2 regions of the Mesorhizobium sp. M0088 genome follow, and region 1 is predicted to be linked to the other one. Evidence: riboswitches for the same ligand, from Rfam matches in the RefSeq annotation. Region 1 holds a riboswitch; the other holds the start of a gene.
The links. A riboswitch is a leader RNA that binds a small molecule or an ion and turns the genes downstream of it on or off. The one in region 1 is predicted to bind thiamine pyrophosphate.
Positions count from the first base shown of each region.

Region 2: linked by a shared signal. The riboswitch ahead of thiB (thiamine ABC transporter substrate binding subunit) and the one ahead of NKJ67_RS28975 (YkoF family thiamine/hydroxymethylpyrimidine-binding protein) in region 1 are both predicted to bind thiamine pyrophosphate.

Region 1 is NZ_JAMYUI010000029.1:70,101-77,319, forward strand. It holds gene NKJ67_RS28955 (methyltransferase family protein) at 386-991, opposite strand; gene NKJ67_RS28960 (ABC transporter substrate-binding protein) at 1,254-2,273, opposite strand; gene NKJ67_RS28965 (ABC transporter ATP-binding protein) at 2,266-3,033, opposite strand; gene NKJ67_RS28970 (ABC transporter permease) at 3,030-3,782, opposite strand; gene NKJ67_RS28975 (YkoF family thiamine/hydroxymethylpyrimidine-binding protein) at 3,886-4,494, opposite strand; TPP riboswitch at 4,485-4,598, opposite strand; gene NKJ67_RS28980 (RodZ family helix-turn-helix domain-containing protein) at 4,794-5,114, shown strand; gene NKJ67_RS28985 (formyltransferase family protein) at 5,154-6,185, opposite strand; gene msrA (peptide-methionine (S)-S-oxide reductase MsrA) at 6,567-7,085, opposite strand; gene NKJ67_RS28995 (glycosyltransferase family 39 protein) at 7,218-7,219, opposite strand, start outside.
Region 2 is NZ_JAMYUI010000004.1:246,756-253,974, forward strand. It holds gene NKJ67_RS07035 (ABC-F family ATP-binding cassette domain-containing protein) at 1-1,039, opposite strand, end outside; gene NKJ67_RS07040 (thiamine diphosphokinase) at 1,041-1,685, opposite strand; TPP riboswitch at 1,773-1,887, shown strand; gene thiB (thiamine ABC transporter substrate binding subunit) at 1,931-2,929, shown strand; gene thiP (thiamine/thiamine pyrophosphate ABC transporter permease) at 3,181-4,806, shown strand; gene thiQ (thiamine ABC transporter ATP-binding protein) at 4,799-5,581, shown strand; gene NKJ67_RS07060 (M48 family metalloprotease) at 5,839-7,219, shown strand, end outside.

The sequences.
Region 1 (7,219 bases):
AACACTCTCCTGTTGTCGTTGCGCTAAAGCAATTGGCGAGAGGCCGATTGCAAGATCAACTACGCGAGGTGGTGAATTTCAGTTTCAGAGAGAGAATACTCAACCTGAAGCGTGGTATACATCAACAAAATTTCTGAAATAAAATTATAATAAAGTTGGAATAATTTCTCTTTACACTAACAGTGCGTAAGGCCATTGATGATCGGACGTTACTCTGCTCGTCTTTACTGCGAGGCCGTACACCGCACCGGACAGGGCATGAGCCTCTCGCAAGATCAGCAAGACCGCCACGATGATTGCAAGTGGCCAGAGTCTGTCGGCGGATGCGGGAGCGAGAGAGTGCAAGCGTGATTGCAGGCCGAACGATTCTGCGCTGGCCGGCTTGTCAGACGATCCCATAGAACAGCCTGTAGTGGACGCGCTTCATATAGTCCCGGTATTCCGGCGTCGCGGCTAACAGCGCCTCTTCGCGCAGGATGCGATGAACCTGGAAGAAGGTGATCGCGGCGTAGACAGCAAGATTGTAGAAGGAAAAGGCCGACAGCAGGAACAGGACATGACCGGCAAGGTATCCGGCATAGATCGGGTGCCGCACCAGGCGGTAGGCACCGTCGGTCATCACGCCGCGATTGCCCGGCAGAATGGCGAAAGAACGCCCTAGCGATATCTTCCCCCAGATCACGAACCCCAACGCCAGGACTTGCAGCGGCGCGGCGGCATAGATCGGGATGATGGCCACGCCCGGTTCCAGGTCGATGAAGCCGACACCGAAGCTGGCGACCACCGAAACAACCACCGTCAGCGGGTTCCAGTCGCGTACCTGTGGTCGCCGCGACAGAAGCAGCCAGGTAAAGGTCAGGATCTCGGAAATTGCCATCAGCGCCACATTGATGCGGGTCGGGTCGAGCATCAGGTGAGATACGCCGCGGTAGACGAACATGCCCGCGAAGGCCAGCGCGCAGATCCGAAAGAAACCTTCGCGCAAATCCACCAGGATTTCGCGCGTTCGGGCTGCGGACAAAATCCTGCCGTCACTGATGTGCGAAAGCGCCTCGCTTTTTGATATGAGCAATGCAAACACCCCAATGATCCCTCAGGGCGACCTTTGCACGCAACCATTGCCGGGCAGTTAATCAACAAGATCAGATCGGCATTAAACTGGCTGTCGGGGAGCCAGGGCGCCACTCCCAGACGACCTGCTCCACGCGGTCGCCCAGAAAGACTGGCGACCCATCTCATTTGGTTTTGCCAGACTAGCTCAGATAATCGTTGCGGAAATAGCTCCCGAAATCCGGGCGTTGAGCAACCAGCTTGCCGTCGGCATCACGCAAAATGCCGGACGCGAAGAGATAGCCGCCGATCGCTCCCATCTTGGCCGGATCCATCGTCCCGATGGCACCGCTTTGGCTGCGCAGATAATGGCCGTCGATCAGCGCCTTCAGTGAGGCGTGGATCAGCGCCGGATTGGTCAACGCATCCTTGTTGGCCGCGATCAGCAGGGCTGCCGCATCTTCGGGGTGATCGACCGCGAACTGGTAGCCGCGCCGCGTCGCCTGGACAAAGGCGGCCGCAGGCTTGGGGTTTGCCTGGAGATAGGCTTCGCTCGAAGAGATCAGTGTCGTGTGCTCGTCAGGCACGCCGTAATCGGCATAGACGAAGCTGCGTTGTTTGACGCCCTTGAGCTCGGCGTCGACACCCTCCCAGGTCGAGACTTCGAGCGTGAAATCGACCGAACCATTGGCCAGCGCCTCATAGGCTGAGGTGCCGAGCGTCACCGTCTCGAAATTGCCCTTGCCGCCATCATGGCGGATGATGGTCGATATCAGGGCGTTTTCCCAGGCGCTGCCGAAGCCGCCATAGGTCAGGCCGTCGAGGTTTCTCGGGCTTACGATCTCGCTGCGGGCCGCATTGAAGACCACGCGGCCGGTTTCCGATTGCACCACCGCATAGACGCCCTTCAGGTCCGCTCCGGCGGTTCTCTGGGTGAACAGGCTGATGGTGCCGTTGATGCCGAAATCGGCGACGCGATTTGCAACCAGCGTGCCCGCACCGGTATCGCTGTAAGGCAGGATGTCGACCTCGAGCCCGGCCTCGCGATAGAAGCCCTTGTCGCGGGCGACGAACAGTCCGATGTGGTTGGTGTTGACAGTCCAGTCGAGGGCAACGGTGACCTTTTGTGCCGATTGTGCTTGGGCTCGCCCCGATCCGGCAACGAGCGGAAGGCCTGTGGCAAGGGTCAGCAACAAGGCCTGCCGGCGCGTCAAGTCAGTCATGATCGTGTCCTTTGGATGGGGTGGCGTTGAGGATGATGTCGAGAATCTCGGCCTCGAGCGTACTTGCCTGGCGCGCGGCATCGCCGCCAAGGCTGCGCGGGCGCGGCAGCGGCACCTTGATTTCACGCACGATGCGGGCCGGGCGCGCCGACAGCAGATAGATGCGGTCGGACAGGAACACGGCTTCGCGCACGTCATGGGTGATCAGGAGCGCCGTCCAGCGATGATGCCGCCACATCTGTTCCAGCCAGCGCTGCATGGCCGTGCGGGTCAGCGCGTCGAGCGCGCCGAACGGCTCGTCGAGCAAAAGCATGTCGCGTTGCTGCACCACCGTGCGCAGCAAGGCCGCGCGCTGGCGCATACCGCCGGACAGTTGCGCTGGAAAATGCCGCTCGAAGCCGGCAAGCCCGAATTCGGCAAACAACGGCGCAACGCGCGCCCGCGCCGCCTGTCTCCTCATGCCTTGCACTTCGAGCCCGAGCGTTGCGTTGTCGAGGATGCGCCGCCACGGCATCAGCGCGTCACGCTGCGGCATGAAAGCGAAATGCCTGCCGTGGTCGTCGAGCGGCGCGCCGTCGAACAACATCTCGCCCTCGCCATGCTCGGCGCCGGTCAGAAGCTGGAAGAGTGTCGATTTGCCGGCGCCCGAGGGTCCAAGGATCGAGACGAATTCACCAGCGCCGACGCTAAGCGAAATATCGGCCAGCACGTCGAGCCCACCGAACGCCTTGCGCACATACCGCAGTTCGAGCCGGCTCATCGCCAGGGCCCCTTCCCGACGGTTTCCTTGCCGGCCCGCTCCCAGGGCATCGCAAGGCGCTGCAGCAGTACAGTCAACCCGAACAGGACAAGGGTCAGGGCAGCGCTCACTCCGACGGCGGCAAGAACCAGGTCAGGACGGAAATTGTTCTTGGCGTTGAGCATGTAGATGCCCAGCCCCTTCGCGGCCCCCGCATATTCGGCGAAGATCGCGCCGACCACGGCGTAGGTGATGGAGATCCTCAAACCAGCGAAGAAATAGGGCAGCGCCGAAGGCAGCCGTGCCAGCACGAAGATGCGCCAGCGCCCTGCCCCCATGGCGCGCAGCATTTGCCCGATCTCGGCCTCGGTCGACTCATAACCCTCGACCAATGCAACCAGCATCGGAAAGAAGGTAACCAGCGCCACCAGCATGATCTTGGGCGCCAGCCCGAAGCCGAACCAGAGCACCACCAGCGGCGCGATCGCCACCAGCGGCAAGGTCTGGCTGACGATTAAGACAGGAAACAGCGCACGCCGCAGCGGCTGGAAGAAGTCGACCAGCATCGACAGCACGAAGGCAGCGCTGAGCGAACAGGCAAAGCCGAGCAGCGTGGCGCCGATGGTCGGAATGGCGTTGTCGGCCAGCGCCTGGCGATTGAGCAGCGCTTGTTCGAAAACGCGCGACGGCGCCGGCAGTGTCGTCGGCCTGATGCCGGAATAGGTGGCATAAAGCTCCCACGCCAGCAAGAGCAAACCGACCGAGATCATGGCCGGTATTGCCTTGACAAGAAGGCTCGCGATCGGGCGCGAAGCGACTGATGATGTGGCCACGGGAGACAACCTTTGACGGCAGCGCGAAAGCGCGGCTGGTTCAGACAGCCGACGGGCTGTTGGCCGAGACCGTGACGTCGAGGGTTACGTGGCCGGCGCCTGGTCCGAAGCGGCAGAAGGCCTCGTCCAGCGCCGAAAAGATCGCACCGGCATCACCGCGCAGTTTCGTGCAGAAATGCTTGGAACGCTCATAGACGCCGGACTGCTTGAGAAAATCGATGCAGCCGTAGATCTCGTCCATGTGGTCGTCGGTGCCCATCACATAGAGCGAGAACTGCGCCGCCGCCGGCTGGCCGGTGGCAGCAGCATTGCGCACCGCCGCGATGGCCGCATCCTTGCGCGGGCCGAGTGGCCCGACAGGCCCGCCAAGTGCATCGGAGCGGCAGATCGGGTCATCCGGCTCGCCAGGGCACCCGCGCGAGATGGCGGCCGACAACACGCAATGTTTGCCGCTGCGTGCCGCCGCCACGAAGAGGTCGCGCATGGCGGGAAACAGCACTTCGGGCGGCCCGACCAGCAAGGTCGAGATGTCGTCGGTCTCGATCCTGAGCTTGTCGCGCCAGGGATCGAGCGCACCGAGCGCGCCAAGAATGACACCGACGAATTCGTCGGTCATGGGGTATAGGGAAATCTGTGCGCCTGAAAACATCGCCCGCCTCGCTCCGCTGGTATTACCCAGATCAGCTTCTAGGGTCTGTGGGCTTGCCGCCCCCGTCTCAGCCCCGACCGTACGGAGCACCCCTGTGGATGTGCGCCTTAAAGCATCATTCGAGTTCAAGGGAAAGCCGTTTTTTCAGAGCACTGCGCCAAAAGCATTGCGCCAGTCACGGTGCGCCTGAGCGGAATTTTGTCGGGAACCTTCGCCGCCGCGACCGGTTGTCCCCACAGTCGCAACGCGATCACTTTCGTAGAAAACAAGCGACGACTTCACAGAAATGGAGACAAACCATGTTCATGAAAATCCTCGCAGCTTCGGTTCTCACCATTGGTCTGGCCACGTCAGCCATGGCGCAAAGCGCCGGCAGCAACAACGCAAATGGAAGCGGCAGCGGCAAATCGGTGACGGTTGAGCCGAACACGCCGGCTTCACCGAATACGGTCGAGCCGGACACTGTCGACCCGGGCACGACCAACAGCACGACTGGCACGGTAGGGGACATGAATTCGAACGCGGATCAGAATTGCCCGACCAACCCGCAAGGCGCGCAGACGGACGCCGATGGTAACGCGACGGCGCCAACGGTAAACGATAATAATTGTGGCAAGTAACCGCACACGGACGAAGCCGCTGGGCATCGCCCAGCGGCTTCATCCGTTTCTCTGGTCCGCAGCACTCGTTTTGCCGAACAGCCGGATTTGTGGAGCGGGTTTTCCGGCGGGCGGGCGCAAAAACAGGTGTTTTGAATTGAGCAGCCGTTTGAGCACTCTACCGTAGGTAAAATACAGGACCCGACCGTTGGCGAGATCGAATTCCACTGTTCCCCACCGCCTGACCGGAGCCTTTCCTGTGCAAGGCCCCAGCCTTCTGATCTGGAATCCCAGTCTGACTTTGCGCGTTCCGATTTCAAGATAGATGCCTGGCAGAAGGCCGAGCACATGCCATAGCCGTACAACATGCTCGACCGACATGGCCGGCGAGATTATCAGGTGGCTGGGCTGAAGCCGTGCCCAGACGAAGTCGCCTTTCGGCTGCGGCATTCCTGACAACAGCCCCCGGCAGTAGGCCGGCACCGCCTCGCTCACCAGAATCCGCATAGCGGTTGCCGTGCTGTCGGCCAAGGCTTCTCTCGAGGTCCAGTCAGCTTCGGAAAACGGCACCTGCCCGAGAATGTCACCCTCGTCAAAACCGGCGGACATCTTGTGGAGCGTGACGCCGCCATGAGCCGCACACCGGCCGTCCACGGCCAAGCGCTGGGTCGGATGTGGCCCTCGATAGTCGGGGAGCAGCGCCGGGTGGAGGTTGACCCCGCCTTTGGAAAAATGGCCAAGAACCTCTTGAGGGATCAAGACAGGCAAAGTGTAGCAGACCAGCACATCGGCGCGGAGGTCAGACAATTGGCGACCAAGCGCATTCCAATCGTAAGGGCGGCCAAATTCGATCAACTTGACAGGCGTGTTACCGACAAACCGCCTGAGCAGTAGCTTGCGTTGAAGCCTTCGTCGGAAATTGCCGATGCTGAAACCGGTGGGACGACGCCGGAACCCGGGCACGATGATCGCGCCAATTGCATTTCCAGCCTCTAGCCAGCCGGCGAGCAGAGGCCCCGTATGGTTAGAGATATCGAGGACAAAAACGGCTGTGATCGGCTCCGAGTGATCGGTCGATTCGATCGGCCTCATCTTCGGCGGCTCAAACGGGCCGACAGATCAGGGCGAGCTTGTCAGGTCGGCTGAGTGGAAGGCGATGCCAAGGCAGTGACAACCGAAAGACGCTCGCGTTTTACAAACACTGGCTTTTCGCAGATTTTCTTCACGGCCCGTCTCCCGAAATCAGCTCTTCCTGCGCAATTGGACTGCGATACGGCAGGCTGTCAACCACCTGACCGTGTTTGCCTACCGCATCCGCATTCGCCGTTGACGAAGGCGTTCGAAGAGCGCTCGGATATTGTGAAAGCTCAATGGCCGGCGCGACACGGTGCGCTGACTGAAAGGGGTTTGGATGCGATGACCTGCTCGACGACACCGTCGAGCAGCAATGCAGGGCAAATCGCAGTTGCGAATCTACGAAACCGCCGTCTCGCGAACCGGCAGCTTCCAGCCTGGCCTGACGAAGTGGCAGGTGTATCCGTTGGGATATTTCTCCAGATAGTCCTGATGCTCGGGCTCGGCTTCCCAGAACGGACCAACGGGTGCGACTTCGGTGATGACCTTGCCCGGCCACAGGCCCGAGGCATCGACATCGGCGATGGTGTCCTCGGCGACGCGCTTCTGTTCGTCGCTGGTGTAATAGATCGCCGAGCGATAACTCGTCCCGACATCGTTGCCCTGGCGGTTGCGGGTCGTCGGATCGTGGATCTGGAAAAAGCGCTCCAGCAGCGTGCGATAGCTTATGATGGCCGGATCGAAATTGATCTCGATGGCTTCGGCGTGGGTGCCGTGGTTGCGGTAGGTGGCGTTGGGCACGTCGCCGCCGCTGTAGCCGACACGGGTGGAGATGACGCCGGGATAGCGCCGTATCAAATCCTGCATGCCCCAGAAACAGCCGCCGGCAAGGACTGCACGTTCGGTCGAAGTCGCCATGTCACGTCTCCTCAAAAGCAATTCCAGGAAAAGTGTGTAGCGGTTTTCCGTCTGGAATTGCGTGAAAGCAAGTGGTCTCGCCATAAATGGGCATTGTCACCTGCTTCGTCCAGCGGACGCGGTGGATCTACCTC
Region 2 (7,219 bases), on a different contig from region 1:
TCTCCAGATTGGTGCCGAGCCGCACCGAACCGGCGTCCGGCTTCATCTCGCCGGTCAGCATCTTCAAGAGCGTCGTCTTGCCGGCGCCGTTCGGCCCGACCAGGCCGACGCGATCGCCGCGCTGGATGCGGGTCGAAAACCCCTTGACCACGGTGAGATCGCCAAAGCTCTTCTCGATGTTCTTCGCCTCGATCACCAGCTTGCCGGACTCGGCGGCGTCGCTCGCCACCATGGTCGCCGACCCTTCGGCACCGCGATGGCCGCGAAAACGCTGGCGCATGGTCTGCAACTCGCCGAGCCGGCGCATGTTTCGCTTGCGCCTCGCCGTCACGCCGTAGCGCAGCCAATGCTCTTCGCGAACGATCTGGCGGCCGAGTTTATGCTGCTCGCGCTCTTCTTCCTCCAGGACCAGGTCGCGCCATTCCTCGAAATGGCCAAAGCCCTTGTCCAGCCTGCGGGTCTGGCCGCGATCGAGCCAGATGGTGGCGCGCGACACACGTTCGAGAAAGCGGCGGTCGTGCGAGATGACGATCAGTGCCGAGGAGGTGCGGATGAGTTCTTCTTCCAGCCATTCGATGACCGAGAGGTCGAGATGGTTGGTCGGCTCATCGAGCAGCAGGATGTCTGGCTCCGGCGCCATGACGCGGGCAAGGGCAGCACGCCTCGCCTCGCCGCCCGACAGATCGTTGGGACGTTCCTCACCCGACAGTCCGAGATGCTCCATCAGATAGCTGGCGCGGTAGGGATCGTCGGCAGGGCCAAGCCCGGCCTCGACATAGGCGCGGACAGTGGCAAAGCCCTCCATGTCGGGCATCTGCGGCAAATAGCGGACAGTTGCCGAAGGCTGGCGGAACACCTCGCCGTCCTGCGGCTCGATCAGGCCAGCGGCGATCTTCAGCAGGGTCGACTTGCCCGACCCGTTGCGGCCGACCAGTGCGATCTTGTCGCCGGCCGAAGCCGTCAAGGCGGCGCCGTCGAGCAGCGGCGTGCCGCCGAAGGTCAGTTTTATCCCGTCGAGGTTGAGAAGAGGCGGGGCCATGTCAGCTTTCAGGTAAGGGATAGGGATGAGCGAGCAGCATCGCGCGGCCATGGCCGAGCGCGATTTCGAGGCGGCCCTTGATCTCGTTGGAAATGGTCAGCGACGAACCGAAGGCCACCTTGACGTGGTTCAGCGGCCATTTGGCGCCGGTGACGGTCAGGCCGGCGAGTTCGGAAAAGCCGAGCACCGAAAATAGTGTGCCATCGGCATAGTCGAAGCCGGCCATTCCACGCAGCAGGGGAATGCCTTCCTGGGCGCCGCTGGTCAGGAGCACATCGGTCCCTGCTTCGGCCAGGCGCAAGGCAAGCGCCAGATGCAGGAAAGCGTGGTCGGCGCGCTTGCCGCCGAAAGCACCGGCGAGCACCAGCCGGGTCGCGCCGCGCTCGAGTGCTGCGGCGATGGCAAGTTCGCCATCGGTCTGGTCCTTTTCCGCCGGGAAGGTCCGGCGCGGCACGGAAGCGAGATCGTCCGGCAGGTTCGCCGGCACGGAATCGAAATCACCCACCCACAGCTCCGGCACGAGGCCCAGCAACTGCGCATGGCCTATGCCGGCGTCGGCGGCGATGACGCGGGAGCCTTCGGCCTGGCGGTCGAGCCGTGGCGTGCGGATGAGATCGCCGCCAAGCAGGATGGTGAATGTGCTCATATCGTGTGGCCCTTACCAGCCCGGCACGGGAAACGGAAGGCGGCAAACTCCCACTTGCGTGGCGGATCGGCCCGGCCTATGTGTCGAAACGCTCTAACGGGGTGCCGGACGCGATCTTCGCGGACCGGCTGAGAGGCAGTCTCGCCAACCCGCTGAACCTGATCCGGTTTGTACCGGCGGAGGGATTAGACGTTTCGGACAGTCCGACGCCTCAATTCCTTTCAATTCGAACGAAGGAGGCGCCGATGCGCACGCTTTTATACGCTCTTGTTTCAGCAACGGTCGTGGCCTTGTCCGGACCGGCCTTGGCCAAGGACAAGCTCACCGTCTACACCTATGAGAGCTTTACCGCCGACTGGGGCCCGGGTCCCGTGGTGAAGAAGGAGTTCGAGGCCGGATGCGGCTGCGATGTCGAGTTCGTCTCGGTCGCCGACGGCGTCGCGCTGCTCAACCGCGTCAGATTGGAAGGCGCATCGACCAAGGCCGATATCGTGCTTGGCCTCGACACCAATCTCACCGCCGATGCCAAGGCGTCAGGCTTGTTCGCGCCGCATGGCGGCGTAACTGATGTCAACGTGCCGGGTGGCTGGAGCGACGATACTTTTGTCCCCTTTGATTACGGCTATTTCGCTGTCGTTTACGACACCGAGAAGCTGAAGAACCCGCCGAAAAGCCTGAAAGAGCTGGTCGAAGGCAGTGCCGACGACAAGATCGTCATCCAGGATCCACGCACCTCGACGCCGGGCCTCGGCCTGCTTCTGTGGGTCAAGTCGGTTTATGGCGACAAGGCGCCGGAGGCCTGGGCCAAGCTCAAGCCGAAGGTGCTGACCGTGACGCCGGGCTGGAGCGAGGCCTATGGGCTGTTCACCAAGGGCGAGGCGCCGATGGTGCTGTCCTACACGACGTCGCCAGCCTATCACATGATCGCCGAGAACACCGGGCGCTACCAGGCGGCCTCCTTCGAGGAGGGCGAGTATCTGCAGATCGAGGTGGCGGGTATCACCACGACGGGAGCCAAGAATCCGCTGGCGGCCAAGTTTATGGCCTTCATGACCGGGCCTAAATTCCAGGATGCCATTCCCGAGACCAACTGGATGTTCCCGGCCGGCAAGACCGACAAGCCGCTCAATCCGGCCTTTGATAAACTGGTCAAGCCGACCAAGACCTTGCTGTTCAGCCCGCAAGAGGTCGCTGCCAATCGCAAGGCCTGGGTCGATGAATGGCTTGCGGTGATGAGCAAGTAGGGCGCGAGCCGCGTCGCATGTTTGCGCCAAGCCGCCCCCCTCTGGCCTGCCGGCCATCTCCCCCTCAGGGGGGGATATCGGCAGCTTTATCGCCTCTCTTAGTCCTGCCACTCTTGAGAATAGCGAAGGCGGCTGAGTGCGCAATCTCCCCCCTTGAGGGGGAGATGTCCGGTAGGACAGAGGGGGGTGGGCTCGGCCTTCGCCAGATATTCCCCTCGATCAATACCCGTCGCAGGGTTGGATAGCGCGAGATGCGTACGCGCCATCCAGCCGATCCCCGCGTCAGCGCCGGCATTGTCGCGCTTGCCGCGATCGCGCTGCTGATCGGCGGCGCGTTTGCCGGCCTGCTTTTCGAGGGCGCCCATGATTTCTCGGGCGCCTGGGCAGCCTTCGATCCCTATCTGCTTCGCGTCATTCGCTTCACGCTCTGGCAAGCGGCGCTCTCGACGCTGCTTTCGGCCATCCCGGCGCTGTTCGTGGCGCGGGCTCTGTCGCGACATCCACGTTTCTTCGGCCGCGCCTTCATCCTGCAGATCTTCGCCGTGCCGTTGGCGCTGCCGGCTATTGTCGCAGCGCTCGGCATTCTGGCGCTTTATGGCCGTGCCGGCTATTTCGCCGGCGTGCTTGCCCTGATCGGCGGCGGAAGCTGGCCGGGTATCTATGGCCTGTCCGGCATCCTCGTCGCCCATGTCTTCTTCAACCTGCCGCTGGCGACGCGGCTGTTCCTCGAGGCGCTGCAGACCATACCGGCCGACCAATGGCGGTTGGCGAGCCAACTCGGCATGGCGGCGCGGCCGGCGTTCCGGCTGATCGAATGGCCAACGCTGCGCGCCGCACTGCCCGGCGTCGCCGGGCTTGTGTTCATGCTCTGCATCACATCCTTCACGATCGTGCTGACGCTCGGCGGCGGGCCGGCCGCGACGACGCTGGAGGTCGGCATCTACCAGGCGCTGCGCTTTGATTTCGATCCCGCGCGGGCCGTTACACTGACGCTGTTGCAGATTGCCCTGACCTTTATCGTTGTGCTGGCCCTGACGCGCCTGGGCGCCAATGTGGTCGGCGACACCAATTTGCCGGTCGCGCAACGTCGGTATCTCTCAGTCCATCGGAGCGAGACCTGGTTGAACGCGCTACTCATCATCCTGGCGCTGCTGTTCGTCGTTGGGCCGATGGCGGCAACCGTGATGGCCGGGTTGGGTGCGGATCTCGGCCGGTTGGCCGGTGAGGCCACTGTCCGGCAGGCAACGCTGACCAGCGTGGTGCTGGCCTTCCTGTCGGCACTGCTCTCGGTGATGCTGTCGCTGGCGCTGACCATGGCGCGGCGGGCACTGGCGCTGAACCGCCGTGCCGGCGCAAAGACACTGCTCGAACACGCTGCCGATACAGGCGCCGGCTTTGTCCTTGTCGTGCCGCCGATCGTCGTCGGCGCCGGCTGGTTCCTGTTGCTGCGCCATGCCGGCGATGTCTTTGCCATCGCCCCGGTCATGGTCGTCACCGTCAACGCGGTGATGGCGATGCCATTCGCCCTGCGCGCCGTGCGTCCCGCCTATGATGCGGCGAGCGAGCGTCACGAACGGCTCTGCGCACAGCTCGGCATTGCGGGCTGGAACCGGCTGATGCTGGTCGACTGGCCGTCGCTGCGGCGCCCGCTCGCCACGGCCTTCGCTTTCGCCATGGCGCTGTCGCTGGGCGATCTCGGTGTCATTGCCCTGTTCGGCAGTGATTCCGTGCAGACATTGCCCTACCTTCTTCTGGCACGGATGGGCAGCTACCGCACCGAGGATGCCGCCGGCCTGGCACTGCTGCTCGGCCTCGTCTGTCTCGCGTTGATCGTGGCGGCGCACTGGCTGGGAAGGGAGAAGGTCCGCGATGCGTGAGAGGGCGGCCAGCAGGGTCGAGAAGGGCGCGCCGGTGCGGCTGGACAAGGTGTCGTTCAGTTATGGTGAGGTGCCACTTGTCTTCGACGTCGAGTTCGCCACGGCGAAGATCACCGCCATCATGGGTCCGAGCGGTTCGGGCAAGTCGACGCTGCTCAATCTGGTCGCCGGCTTCGAGACCCCACAATCGGGCCGCGTGCTGATCGGCGGGGCCGATGTCAGCGCCGAGCCGGCCTCGACGCGGCCGGTGTCGATGGTGTTCCAGGAGAACAATCTCTTCGCGCATCTTTCCGTCGAGCAGAATGTCGGGCTCGGCCGCTCGCCCTCCCTGGGACTGACCGAGGCGGACCGCGCCGCGGTCGCCGAGGCGCTTGCGCGCACCGGTCTCGCGGGCAAGGAGAAACGCCTGCCGCGCGAGCTCTCCGGGGGCGAACGCCAGCGCGTCGCACTGGCCCGCGTGCTGGTGCGCGACCGACCGGTGTTGCTGCTCGACGAGCCCTTCGCTTCGCTCGGACCCGCTTTGCGCGACGAGATGCTGGATCTGGTTGCTGCCGTTCATGCCGAACGCGCCATGACGGTGCTATTTGTCACCCACCAGCCCGAGGATGCACGCCGCATCGGCGAGCACATGGTGTTTGTCGACAATGGGTTGGTGGCCGCAACCGGCAAGGCTGATGATTTCTTTACCGGGGCTGGTCCGGAGGCGTTCCGGCGCTATATCGGCGCGGGTGCTGGATATTCCACATCACGCGATGTTGCCCGGAAGCGGACATAATTTACGGTCAAACCGGCTCCAGGCGATGTGGCGTTTGCTTGCCATGACCGGGGGAGTGTGGCTAGGTCGCCCTACCGGTCCGGCACAGGCCGTGATTTGCCTGCAGTATCCGCCGCCCGCCCTAAGGGACGGGCAACGGATGCTGCAGCAGTTTGAGATAGCGCATGACACGTTCCGAAGATCGCCCCCGATTTTCGTGGTCATGCGCCGGGACCCGAAAGGAAGCCGTTCTGGCGATCGGCGCTAACACATTGGGAATGAAACCGCTGGCGCGTTTTCTCGCGCTGGCCGGTTTTGCCGTGGCGTTGGCAAGCTGCCAGATGTTCACGCCGCCGGAAGTTCAGGAATCCGGATTCCAGCCTTCCGACAAGCCGATCACGGTGGACAATGTCGGCGCCAACAACAAGCTCGCCGAATTGGCCAAGGCGCAGCACCCGCGCATCCTGGCGACTTACGGCGGTGAATATTCCGACCCCAAGCTCGAGCGAATGGTCGCCAAGGTGGTCGGTAGTTTGACGGTGGTGTCCGCCAACCCGACACAGACCTATCGCATCACCATTCTAAATTCGCCCAACGTCAACGCATTCGCGCTGCCGGGCGGTTATCTCTACATCACCCGCGGCCTCCTGGCGCTGGCCAATGATTCGGCCGAGCTTGCCGCTGTAATCGCGCATGAGATGGGCCACGTCACCGCCAATCACGGCCTGCAGCGCCAACAGCTCGAGGCAGAGGAAGGCCTGGCGACCAAGGTGGTTTCCGATGTGCTCGGCGACAGCCCGACCGCCAAGGCGGCGTTGATCCGCGGCAAGCTGAGGCTGGCGCAATTTTCGCGCAACCAGGAGCTGGAAGCCGACGCCATCGGCATCAAGTCGATCGGCGAGGCCGGCTACGATCCTTTCGCCGCAGGCCGCTTCCTTCAATCGATGTCGGCCTATACCGATTTCCGCTCGATCAGCGGCGCCACCGACGCCAGCCTGGACTTCCTGGCCACGCACCCCAACACGCCGCAGCGCATCGATCTGGCGCAGCGCCATGCCCGCCAGTTCGGCGCGCCGGGCGTCGGCACGCGCGACCGCGATTCCTTCCTCGCCGGCATAGACGGCCTGCTCTATGGCGACACGCCCGAGGAAGGCTATGTGCGCGGCGAAACCTTCCTGCACCCGGGCCTTGGCGTGTCGTTCACGGTGCCGGACGGCTTCATCATCGACAATTCGGCGGCAGCGGTGACGGCCACCGGCCCCGGCGACATAGCGATCCGTTTCGATGGCGTTTCCATCGACAAGAACCGGGCGCTGACGGACTATATCCGCAGCGGCTGGGTGGCTGGTCTCGTCGACAGTAGCGTCAAGCAGGAAACCATCAACGGCAATGAGGCGGCGACCGCGCATGCCGGCGCCGAAGGCTGGCAATTCGACATAGCGGTGATCCGCGCTGGCGGCCAAGTCTACCGGCTGCTGACCGCGGCCCCTTCCGCCAGCACGTCTCTGGACACGATCGCCCGTTCGGTAAGCGGCTCGTTCCGGATACTGAGTGCTGCCGAAAAGGCGGCGCTGAAGCCGCTGCACATCCGCGTCGTCACCGTCCAGCCTGGGCAGACGATGGGTTCACTTTCGGCGCAGATGGTCGGCGTCGACCGCA